One region of the Paenibacillus sp. XP01 genome, then DNA from elsewhere that is predicted to be linked to it. Evidence: riboswitches for the same ligand, from Rfam matches in the RefSeq annotation. Region 1 holds a riboswitch; the other holds the start of a gene.
The links. Region 1 has a riboswitch for cobalamin ahead of SNR34_RS07080 (ABC transporter substrate-binding protein). Riboswitches for the same ligand answer to the same signal wherever they lie in the genome.

Region 1 (6,030 bases):
GATGCTACTCTGGTTTACGACGCAGCAGCAATTGAGGAAGACCGCTGTCAGGATGACTGACCATCGCCGGATCGACCCTAAACAGCTTCCGGATGTGATCTTCCGTCATCAGCGCTTCCGGCGTTCCTGCTCCGGCACATGCTCCATCACGCAATGCCAGCATATGATCGCAAAACTGTGCCGCCAGATTCAAATCGTGCAGCACGGCCACAATGGTAATGCGATTTCGTTTACGCCATGCAGACAGCAATTCCATGAATTGCAGCTGGTACTGGATATCCAGAAATGTCGTCGGTTCGTCCAGCAGCAGCAGCCGCGGTTCCTGTGCCATCACTTTGGCCAGCGCTACCCGCTGCCGCTGGCCCCCGCTGAGTGCGTTCAGCGGACGATCCGCCAGTTCCGTCAGCTCCAGCTCTGCAAGCACGCGTTCCACGATGGCATCCCCATCCGCCGAATCGCGCCCCATCCAGTTCTGGTAGGGGTACCGCCCCATCTCCACCACATCCCTTACAGGATACGAGATCGAGGGCAGCCCGTCCTGCTGCAATACCGCAATCATGCGCGACAGCTCTTTGCGACCGTAAGAGGCAATGTTCTTCCCTTCCAACAGGATGCTGCCCGTATTCGCTTGCTCGGTTCCAGCCACCAGCTGCAGCAGGGTGGATTTGCCGCTGCCGTTCGGGCCGACCACTCCCCACCATTCCCCTTCCTGGACGCTCCAGTTCACGTCATGCAGGGCATGATGGGAGCCATAGCTTTTGCTTGCGCCCTTCACTTCGATCAGAGATTGGTTCCCGCTCACGGCATCATCCCCTTTTGCAGCTTTTTGTTGCGGTGCAGCAGGTAGGCGAAGAACGGTGCTCCCACAAATGCCGTGACGACGCCGAGGGGAATCTCGGTCGGTGCCAGCAAGGAACGGGCAATCGTGTCGGCCCATACCATGAAGATCGCACCGCCTATGGCGGAGAGCGGCACCAGCAGACGGTAATCCGGGCCGACGATCAGCCGCAGCATATGCGGAATGACCAAACCGACAAAACCGATCACGCCCGACACCGAGACGGCCCCAGCCGTCAGCAGCGTACCCACGCCGAGCACCGCCAGCTTCAATCGGTCGACGCGAACCCCGATGTGGGCAGCCTGTCTTTCGCCCAGCGCCAAAATGTTCAATGAACGAGCTTGGCTCCACAGCACGAGCAAACCAAGCAGGAAATATGGGAAAAGGATGGCCGTATACGACCATCCACGCAGTGCCAGACTTCCCATCGTCCAATATATAATTTCGTTAATCGTTTGTTTGGACATGGTGGACAGGAAGGATACGACCGCTCCCAGGAAACTCTGCATCACCACGCCGGCAAGAATGAGGCTGTGCGTCGGGATTTTGCGGCCTTCGCGCGCCAAAGCCAGCACAAACCACAATGTCAGCACTCCGGTCACGAAAGCAACCAACGGCAGCGTCCAGACGCCGATCAGCGCATATTGCAGGCCGAAAAAGATCAACACGGCTGCCCCCACCGACGCTCCGGACGATACGCCAAGGGTGAACGGGTCGGCCAGCGGGTTGCGCAGTACGCCCTGAAATCCAGCGCCGGCCACGGTCAATGCTGCGCCGACGAGAACAGCGAGCAGTACCCTCGGAAGGCGTACCTTCCATATGATCTGTTCCGCTGCAGTCGTCCAATCCGGAACGATCCGGTCACCCAGCCATGGAATGTGATGCAGAATAATACCTGCAATATGCCGGATCGGCAGCGAGACCGAGCCGATGCCGGTGCAGATCAGCACGGTCAGGACAAGCAGCACCATGCCTGCTGTGCCGTACACTGCAAGTTTGCGGCTCATTGGAACAAGTCAGGATAGACCGCCTTGGCCACTTCCTTCAAGCCTTGGGTCACGCGAGGACCTGGACGAGTCAGCAGATTGGCATCCAAACCGATGACCTGATCGTTTTTGACGGCTGTAATTTGATCCCAACCGCTGCGGGCCTTGATGATTTGATCCAGTGTTTTGGAGTCTTCCACCACGTCGTCCGCGTACAAAATCACATCCGGATTGGCGGCGATGATGTTTTCTTCGTTGATTTCATTCCAGCCTGTCATGTCGGAAGCGACGTTCGTAGCACCGGAAAGCGTGATGATTTCATCCATGAACTCTCCCTTGCCCACAGTCCAGCCTGGGGAGAACTCCACGTACACTTTTTTCTTGTCTTCCGGTTTCACCGATTTGACCGCTTCCGTCACGTCAGCCACATCTTGTTTCATCTGTGCGGCCAATTTCTGGGCTTCTGCCTGACGGTCCGTAATTTTGCCGAACGTTTCGATGTTTTTGATTACGTCATCGACCGATTTCGGGTCTGTTTTGAAAATGGTGATACCCAAGTCGCGCAGCTTTTTCACGGCTTCCTCGCTCATCGAAATCCCCGTTACCACGAGATCGGCATCCGCTGCAATGATCGACTCTTCGTTCGGCTTGGACACGCCGCCCATCTTCGGTTTTGTCGTCGCTGCTTCCGGATAATCGTCGAAATCGGATACGCCCACGATCTGCTCGTCCAATCCGAGCGCGAACAGCGATTCCGTTTCGGCTGGCGATACGGAGACGATCTTTGTCGGCGCCTTTTCAAACGTAAACGACTCGCCCGTTGCATCGGTCACCGTGAACGGATACTGCGTTTTGAGGTCCGTCTGCGCCTGTTCCTGGGATTGCCCCTGTGCCGGCTGCTGCGTGCCTGCGCCTCCTTCGTTGTTCGTTGTTGCCGCTCCGCATCCTGCGAGAGCGAATGTCAGCATCGCTGCGCTCAGCAGGGACGCCATGCCTTTCCATGTCGTGAATCTCATGATTGGATTCTCCCCTTTTTCTGTGTTTGGTAGATCGAAGACTGTGCTTCCGCCCGTGTCTGTCCCTTGAATGGCCGTTTCTTGAAAAAAAATCCCCGATCCTTGCGATCAGGATCAGGGATAACGTCTCGCATATGGCGATCCGCGCACGACAGCACAAGGCCGCATGCATGGAGCATTGCCCGAAACGCTGTCCTTTCCTCGAAGGAACACCGATGGTTAAACGCCCTGGGCAGGCAACCTGACTTTCCACGCCGAATCGGCTGGATTACAGTGGCGGGACCGTGCCGGATTTGCACCGGCTTCCCCTGTTTTACCCGTTTGCCCTCTCCGGATCGTCCGCACGGACGCCGTGATTTTCGGGAGTAACGGGTCCCATGGTCGTTAATATTGCATCCCCATTCAAGTGGGTGTGCATCTGCTGCCGAACGCCTTCGCCAGCTCTTGAAACGATGCTTGTACCGAAGCCACACTTCTGTTGTGATTATAGGTGATATCGACCGTGCTTACAACCCGATTTCGGGAAAAGGAAGACGGATTGCCTTCCGTCCGTCCGGCGAACGTTCCAATTGAAGCCGGATCGCTTGCCCCGGAATGACCGAAACGTCCCAGAACGCCTGACCTGGCAGCAGCCGAGTCAGCATATAACGAATGACCCCGCCATGCGTAACGACCAGATCTTTCGTCTGCGCTGTTGTCGAATCACCAGTTCTCTCATGCCGGGGTTCCGCCCACATTACTTCATTCAAAAAATCATCAATCCGGGCAGAAAACGATGACCACGGTTCCCCGCCGGGCGGAGTTACTGTTTGCGGTGAATCGATCCATTCCCGGTAACGGGCCAAATGCTTCAGTTCCTCATAGGTACGCCCTTCCCATTCGCCAAAATGGATTTCTCTCAGCCGGGAGTCCATATGCGCTTGCCCTGCGTGCAAGGGCGCGATCCGTTCCAGCGTCTGACGGCAGCGAAGCAGATCGCTGCTATGGACCGAAGCCCACTTAATGCCGCCCAACTGCACGCGCAGTGAGGCCAATTCCTGCTCCGCTTCAGGCAGCAAACCGATATCGGTATGGCCGAGGTACCTCTTTTCCGTGTTCCACGCCGTCGTGCCGTGACGAACAAGCCATAATTCTTTTTCCCATCGATCGTGTGTCCCTTGCTGATCCTGTTGTTCTCCCCGTCTTGTCATCATGTCCATAACAACGAGCCTCCGCAGAACCAAACCAGCAGGTTGACCAAAATGCAGAGCAGTACGAACGATCCGGCCGACCAGAACATCAGGCGCGACGTGCGCACGATGTCTTCGGCCTCCATTGGACGAGTGGGCTCACCCATATATGCACGAAACGAAGCTACGCCATGGTAAACATTGTGCCCGCCAAGCCGAATGCCCAGCGCTCCGGCGACAGCCGACTCAGGAAACCCGCTGTTCGGACTTGGATGCAATCGTGCATCCCTGGAGACCATGCGTGCCGACTGCCTTGCGTCCAGCTTCATGACCCAGGCGCCCGCGATGAGCAATAAGGCCGTGATCCGCGCCGGAATCCAGTTGGCCCAGTCGTCAAGACGTGCCGAGGCCCAGCCGAGATGCAGGTACTTTTCGTTTTTGTAACCAACCATGGAATCCAAGGTGTTAACGGCACGATAGGCCATGGCCAGCGGAGCTCCTCCGATCAGCGCGTAGAACAGCGGGGAGACGATGGCATCGACGATGTTTTCGGCCACCGTTTCCACTGTCCCGCGCACGATCTCCGGTTCCTCCAGATGCTCGGTATCCCTGCCCACGATCATGCCGAGCGAACGTCTGGCTCCCGGAAGGTCGCCTTGCGCCAAATGGCGATAAACCTCCATGCCTGCATCCTTCAGTCCTTTGGACGCAATGGTGGTCGCAATTAACAGGATTTCGGCCAAAACAGCGAGCACTGGATGGATCAGCCCCAGCACAATGAGTACCAACCAGGTCAGAATAAAAGCACCGCCGGCAATCACGATCGGGAACCATAATCCGGCCTTTTTGAGCCCTTGATCCGAATGAACCTTGGCACGGATCCATCGTTCCAACGCCGTAATGCCCTTGCCCATGCCGATGACCGGATGAGGAATCCAGCGCGGATCACCGATGCAGCGATCGACGATGTAGGCCGCCAGCAGCACCCCGGCACCCGTCATGCCGGTCCATACCGGCCAAGAAGCAAACGCGAATATGTTTGTCATCGCGGTTCCCCCTCCTGCCGCCGGTTCCATTTCCCTGCCTCAAGGCTCTCTTTCACCGTGTCATACACCAGTCTGCCGATGGCTGCGCCCATGACCGTTGCCGTACCCGCGTATTGGACCAAAGGTTTGTCTGCATGATCCTGCCGGACGGCGAGCACGATGGCATCCGTCGTTGTCCCCGTCGCCGACAGTCCGTTGTCGGCATCACGCACGCCGCGATCGGCCAGCGCCGCGGCTTTTGCTTCCACAGCGGTCTGTACGGCATTGACCATTGCTCCCGGCGTCATGCGCCCGTTCACCCACAACATGATGTTGATGGTGCCCGGCACATAAACGGCGTCCCGGATCGAATTCTCCTCCGCTTCGTTACCGCACGCATCAAAGACGAGCCGGTCCGAACCGGCACGGGCAGCATTGGACACACCTGCGGTTGTGCAGCACAGCAGTCCGAAATCCGATCCGTCCCATTCCTGAATGGACGTATGCTGCAGCTTGACCGCTGTCAGCAAACCGGAACACACATCACGCGGCTCCTGCCATTCGGCCAGCAGCCGTTCGATGTCCCTCAGAGGATCATCACAGCGGTAGTGCTTGTCGACGTAAATGTTGAACACGCGGTCCAGCTCCGTCATGCCTCCGCCAACGATCGCGCTGGACAGGGCCGGCACGGGAGAAGGCACGGACGCTTTGACATGACGCTCATGAATCGTAACGCGGAGGCCCGGCCAAGTCACGGAATCATACGAGGTCCCCTCCGCGGCAAGGTTACCCTCCACATCGCGAAACGGCAATGTCATTGGACGCCACCCCCCGATTTTTGAACCGGGTCGGGTACAGCTTCGATCTGCTCATCCGTCCCGACCGGTTCCTCCGTTTTCGAAGTTTGGGCGGTTATTACACAGCCCAGCGCTTCGATCAACCGTTTGTTGGACGGCTCGTCTTTAACCGCAATGCGGACATGACGCTCCGTCAGAC
Region 2 (6,030 bases), 1.3 Mb from region 1:
GTTTCCGAGCAGGGAAGCGTAAGGTTCCGTCGTTTGGATCGTCAAATCTTGCCCTTCCGCCTTCATGGATTCGATCGGCAGTGTGGACAGCCCTCTTTCGTTCAGCTCCAAGGCACGCTCAATCGATTTTTTCACAGCATCTGCCGTGACTTTGTTGCCATTATGGAACGTAACGCCATCGCGAATCTGAAACTTCCATGTGGTGTCATCGACTTGTTCCCACGATTCGGCGATTTTGGGCACAAGCTGCATGTTCTCGTCAAACTGGACCAACGTCTCGCCGATCGCCGCACGTGTCAGCGTCCAGCCGTTCCATTCCACCGCCGGGTCCAGATTGGTGCCGAGCCAGAACAGAGCCACGTTCAAATGCGACGGCACAGCGGATGCACTCGTTGCCGAGCTTGTTTCTTTCCCACCGGTACCAGTCCTGCTGGATGAATTGGTACTTCCGCATGCCGTGAGGGCAAATACAATAAAAAATGACGCGAACGTAAGCAGTACTGCTTTTAAACGGGTTGTTTTCACTTCTATATCCTCCAGTCAAGCTGCGTTTTTTCGAGGGTCCAGCACATCCCTGAGGCTGTCGCCCAACAAATTAAAAATCATGACCGTACAAAATATCGCCAGGCCCGGATACAGCAATAGCCATGGGGCCGTCTGCAGGTATCTCCGGCCTTCGTTCAGCATGGCTCCCCACTCCGGTTCCGGCGGCTGCGCTCCAAGCCCCAGGAAGGACAAGCCGGATATGGAGAGCATCATGCCGCCCACATCCATCATGGCCATCACGATTAACGGTGACAGCATGTTCGGCAGAACGGTGCCCCAAACGATTCGGGTACGACGCGCCCCGCTGAAAGCGGCGGCGGCGACATATTCCTTTTGTCGCAGCGATATGACCAAACTTCTCGCCATGCGCGCATATTTGGCCCACCAGACCACCGACAGCGCGATGACCGTATGAAGCAGACCCGGACCCAACATGCCGACGACGGCGATGGCGAAAATGATTCCGGGAAAAGCCATCATCGTATCGGCCAGCCGCATCAACAGCGAATCCACGATGCCGCGCGCATAACCGGCAATGATGCCGATGCCTACGCCGATCCCGAACACGATGCCGATCATCATGAAGGTCAGCAGCAGCGACGTGCGTGCCCCATACAGGATACGGGACAGAATGCATCGTCCCAATTGGTCGGTCCCGAGCGGATACTCGGGGCTGGCGGGTTGCAGCACCATGCCAAAGTTGGTGGCCAGCGGATCATGCGGCGCAAACAGGGGGGCGATCATGGCGAGCACGATCCAACACGCCGTCAACGCGAGCACCACGGCGAACCAACGATGCTGCGACAACGTAAGCCGGAATGTCCTCATCATACATCCACATCCAATCGGATCCGCGGGTCTCGCAGATGGGTCCATACATCGACCAACAGATTCAACACGACATACATCGTAGCCATCCAGATCACATAACCCTGAATGAGCGGATAATCCCGTGAAAAGATCGCTTCCACCGCCATCTGGCCCACGCCCGGCCACACGAACAAGCTCTCTATGATTGCGGCCCCGCCGAGCAGAGCCCCGGTAGACATGCCCATTAGCGTGATGACTGGAAGCATCGCGTTCGGAAGAATATGCCGGATCATGATTGTTCCTTCCTTCATGCCTCTGGCTCTGGCTCCGTCTACGTAGTTCTGGGAATGTTCCTCCAGAATGACGGCGCGGATTTGCCTGCTGTACTGAGCGATCAAAGGCAGTGCCAGCGTTAATGCAGGCAATACGAGACTATGCAGACCCGAGCTGCCCGTGACGGGAAACAGCTTCAGATGCACGCCGAACCAGAGCATAAGCAGCATGCCCAGCCAGAAGCTTGGCATGGACAACCCTGCGAAGGAGAACAGGCGAATGATGAGATCCAGCACTTTATTTCTATGGATGGCCGACAGGATGCCGAGCGGAAACGAAACAACGACCACAAGAAGCATGGCACCGCCTGTCAAACGCAGCGTGGCCGGCAAACGTGACATCAGCACGTCGAACACGGGCCGGCCGTATTTGTACGACGTACCGAAATCTCCTGTCCCGACTTGTCCAAGCCATAGGCCGTACCTCACCCAAAAGGGCTTGTCCAGTCCCAATTCTGCCCGCACCTGCTCAACCAGCTCCTCGGATGGCGTCACGCCCGTAGCCATGAGCATCAGCCTGGCCGGGTCTCCCGGCGACAGGTAGGTCAGGAGAAAGGTCAGGAAGGTGATGCCGAACAGAACGGCTGCCAGCTGAAGTATTCTTTTACCGATGTATTTGCCCAAAAGCCAGCCGTCCTCTCTGCTTCGATTCACAGCAAACCCGATCTCTGCCATGCAAAAAAGGCATCCCTCTCCCGTATATTCCCGGATAAGGACGCCTCAAATAAACCGATTCCCATACAAAAATCGCGCTAATTCAAAACACCTTCCTATCTCCCGTAGGCTGTTGCTGTGTTGTCAAACCGGGCAGGTCTCCTGGCTTCAGGATCAACATCGTTGCAGCGCCTTCCCGGCTATGGCCAGTGGCTTATCGCTGCCTGATTCCCCTGTTACAGTGGCGGGACCGCGCCGGCATTTCACCGGCTTCCCTATTAAGCTTGTACCCGATCGGGTACAGCACCCAGTTCCATCTATTCGATTGGTATGTGTTCCAGTATAACTGGCAGGTAGGCAAGATCATAGCTTTTTCTTCAAATTTAAGGGACTTATTCTATCGTGTATCACTCGTTTCAGTGGACTTGGTTCTGGCTCCCTTCGGAGACATGCCGGTGACCTTTTTGAACATTTTGGAGAACAATAGCGGGTCCGTATATCCCACCGAATGTGCCACCTCGCTAATGGACAGCATCGGACTCTGCAGCAGCTCGGCGGCGCGATTCATCCGGTATTCCAGAAAAAAAGATTGCAGCGGCTTGCCGTACTTTTCCTTAAACAGCCCCGACAGGTACGTGCGATCCAGTCCTACGGCTTGCGCGATGTCGAGAACGCTCGTTTTTTGGCTATATCGGTTCTCCATGTATCTCACCGCCTGCCGTATGTACTCTTCTTTGGTAGAAGAAGGCTGCCGCTTGCCCTCCTCTTCCGGTGAAGAAGCAATCAGCTCGGCTATGAGGCGATACAACAAGCTTTGAGTAAACACGTCCGCGCCCGAGCGGCCGGACACCTGAACCATTTCCTGATACAATCCGTCCAGCGCCGCCTCGTTCCTTGCCCGAAACACCGGATGATCGGAATTCAACTGCGCGCGCTGCATGAACGCTTTGGCCTGCACGCCTTTGAAGCCAAACCACGAATACGTCCATGGGTCCGCCTCGTCGGCTTCATAATGCACGATCGTGTCGGGGAGAATGAGAAAACCTTGTCCCTTGGTTAACATATGCTGCCGATCGTTCATCAGCACCTTGCCGCGTCCCTTGTGAACGTAATGAATAATGTAGCTGTCACGCACACCCGGCCCCCAGTAATGCAGAGGCTCACAGTCCTCCCACCCGAAAAAAAGCATGACCAATTCCATCTGCGTCCAATCCATCGGCACCACATTCATTTCGATTCTGCTCACGTCTGTCCCTTCCTTCTGTTTGGAGAGCCGCCAACGTTTGCACCCACGACTCACTTCTTCAAGTTTTATCAAAATTATAACAGGCAAACCGGGCCATATCGCAATGTAAACGAATGCAAAAATGGGATTATGCCATGTTTACGTGAGGTTGCGCCATAGTGAAACGTGCCAAATCGCCCTATAGTGGAGGTACACCAATCCACCAGGGAGGCTGAGCCTGAAATGAACAAAATTACGTTTCTCGGTGCGGGAAGCACCGTGTTTGTAAAAAACGTCCTCGGCGACGTCATGATGACCGAAGCGCTGCAAGATTTTGAACTGGCACTGTTCGATATCGATGCCGAGCGGCTGCGCGATTCCGAACGGCTGCTGGTCAGCATGGCACGTTCGCTTGGCAGCGGCTGCAAGGTGCAAACCTATTCCGATCGCAAGGAAGCGCTGCGCGGAGCCAAATACGTCATTAATGCCATCCAGGTGGGCGGATACGATCCGTGCACGATCACCGACTTCGAAATTCCGAAAAAATACGGCCTGCGCCAGACGATTGCGGATACGCTCGGCATCGGCGGCATTTTCCGCAACTTGCGGACCATTCCGGTCATGCTGGATTTCGCCCGGGATATCCAGGAAGTCTGCCCGGATGCCTGGTTCCTGAACTACACGAATCCGATGGCGGTGCTGACCAACGTCATGAGCGTGCATGGCGGCGTGAAAACGGTCGGCCTCTGCCACAGCGTGCAAGTGTGCGTACCGCATCTCTTCGACGCCCTCGGGATCGATCAGACCGGTGTTGTCGCCAAAATTGCGGGCATCAACCATATGGCCTGGCTGCTTGAAGTCACGCGGGACGGACAGGATCTGTATCCGGAAATCAAACGCCTTGCCCGCATCAAACAACAGGAGAAGCACGACGACATGGTGCGCTTCGAGTTGATGCATCGCTTCGGCTATTATGTGACTGAATCTTCCGAACACAATGCCGAGTATCATCCGTATTTCATCAAAAAGAATTACCCCGAACTGATCGAGCGCTTCAACATTCCGCTGGACGAATATCCGCGCCGCTGCGTCAATCAGATCGAAGGCTGGAAAGAAATGCGCGAGAAGCTGTTCGCCAGCGAAAACATCGAGCATACCCGCAGCCGGGAGTACGCCTCCCATATCATGGAGGCCATGGAGACGAACCGTCCTTATAAAATCGGCGGCAATGTCATGAACACCGGACTCATCACCAACCTGCCGCGCGAAGCCTGTGTCGAGGTACCGTGTCTAGTCGACGGATCGGGCATCACTCCGACGTACATCGGCGACCTGCCACCGCAGCTGGCTGCGCTGAACCGCACCAACATCAACACCCAACTGCTCACCATCGAAGCTGCCATCACAGGCAAAAAGGATCACATCTACCATGCAGCGATGCTTGATCCGCATACGTCGGCCGAGCTTTCCATCGACGACATCGTTTCCCTGTGCGACGAGCTGATCGAAGCCCATGGCGATTGGCTGCCGAAATTTACGTCTTAACATTACAATAGTGGTAACGCGATAAACGCCATTCTCGGATCGTACGGGAATGGCGTTTGTTCTTTTTTATTGCCAGTGGCATTAGTCTTGCATTAAAAATCGATATCCGATGCCTGGTTCAGTCTGGATGAATCGCGGCTGAGCAGGATCTTCGTTTAATTTTTTGCGCAAATGTCCTATATATACCCGTAAATAATGGCTGTCCGATTCGTTGTGATGACTGCCCCACACCTGCTGCAGCAATTGGCGCTGGGTCACGATTTTGCCTGCATTGGAGGCAAGCACCTTCAGCATGTCGTACTCGGTCGGGGTCAGCTTGATGGGCATGCCCTCCAACTCCACCTGCCTTTGGGCAAGGTCAATGGTCAAAGCGCCGCAGCGCAATACGGGTTCGTCGGCCGATTTGGCTGCATGGCGAAGCCCAACCCGGATGCGGGCGACCAGTTCGCCCATGCCGAAGGGTTTTGTCACGTAATCGTCGGCACCGCCATCCAATGCGGCGATTTTATCTTCCTCCCGGTCCTTGGCCGTCAGCACGATGATCGGAACCTGCGACCACTCACGAATCCGCTTCAGCACATCCATTCCAGACATGCCAGGCAAGCCTAGATCAAGCACAACCAAGTCGGGATGCATGATTCCGGCTTGAGCGACGGCTTCTTCCCCATCCATGCATTCATGGATTTCGAATTGATGCGCTTGAAGCGTCACCTTTAACAGTTTACGAATTTGCGGTTCGTCATCCACGACCAAGATGCGTGCACCTTGCGATGCCGTCATGTGCATTCCTCCTGTCCCTCTTCTTTTCCCGTCCCGAGAAATCCCGTGTCTGCCTCATCCAGCGGCAAACGGATGACCATGCGCGTGCCGCCGTCCGGATTGGCTTCCGCCGCAATCGTGCCGCCATGCACCTCGACG

Region 2: it holds a riboswitch for cobalamin, as region 1 does, so the genes downstream of both, nikB (nickel ABC transporter permease) here and SNR34_RS07080 (ABC transporter substrate-binding protein) in region 1, are expected to answer to the same signal.

What each region holds. Positions count from the first base shown of each region.
Region 1 is NZ_CP139481.1:1,554,248-1,560,277, reverse strand. It holds gene SNR34_RS07090 (ABC transporter ATP-binding protein) at 5-802, opposite strand; gene SNR34_RS07085 (FecCD family ABC transporter permease) at 799-1,845, opposite strand; gene SNR34_RS07080 (ABC transporter substrate-binding protein) at 1,842-2,840, opposite strand; cobalamin riboswitch at 3,055-3,208, opposite strand; gene SNR34_RS07075 (histidine phosphatase family protein) at 3,347-4,039, opposite strand; gene cbiB (adenosylcobinamide-phosphate synthase CbiB) at 4,030-5,010, opposite strand; gene SNR34_RS07065 (adenosylcobinamide amidohydrolase) at 5,052-5,852, opposite strand; gene cobD (threonine-phosphate decarboxylase CobD) at 5,849-6,030, opposite strand, start outside.
Region 2 is NZ_CP139481.1:281,313-287,342, reverse strand. It holds gene SNR34_RS01325 (ABC transporter substrate-binding protein) at 1-525, opposite strand, end outside; gene nikC (nickel transporter permease) at 541-1,377, opposite strand; gene nikB (nickel ABC transporter permease) at 1,374-2,342, opposite strand; cobalamin riboswitch at 2,478-2,668, opposite strand; gene SNR34_RS01310 (AraC family ligand binding domain-containing protein) at 2,740-3,588, opposite strand; gene melA (alpha-glucosidase/alpha-galactosidase) at 3,811-5,112, shown strand; gene SNR34_RS01300 (response regulator) at 5,194-5,892, opposite strand; gene SNR34_RS01295 (ATP-binding protein) at 5,889-6,030, opposite strand, start outside.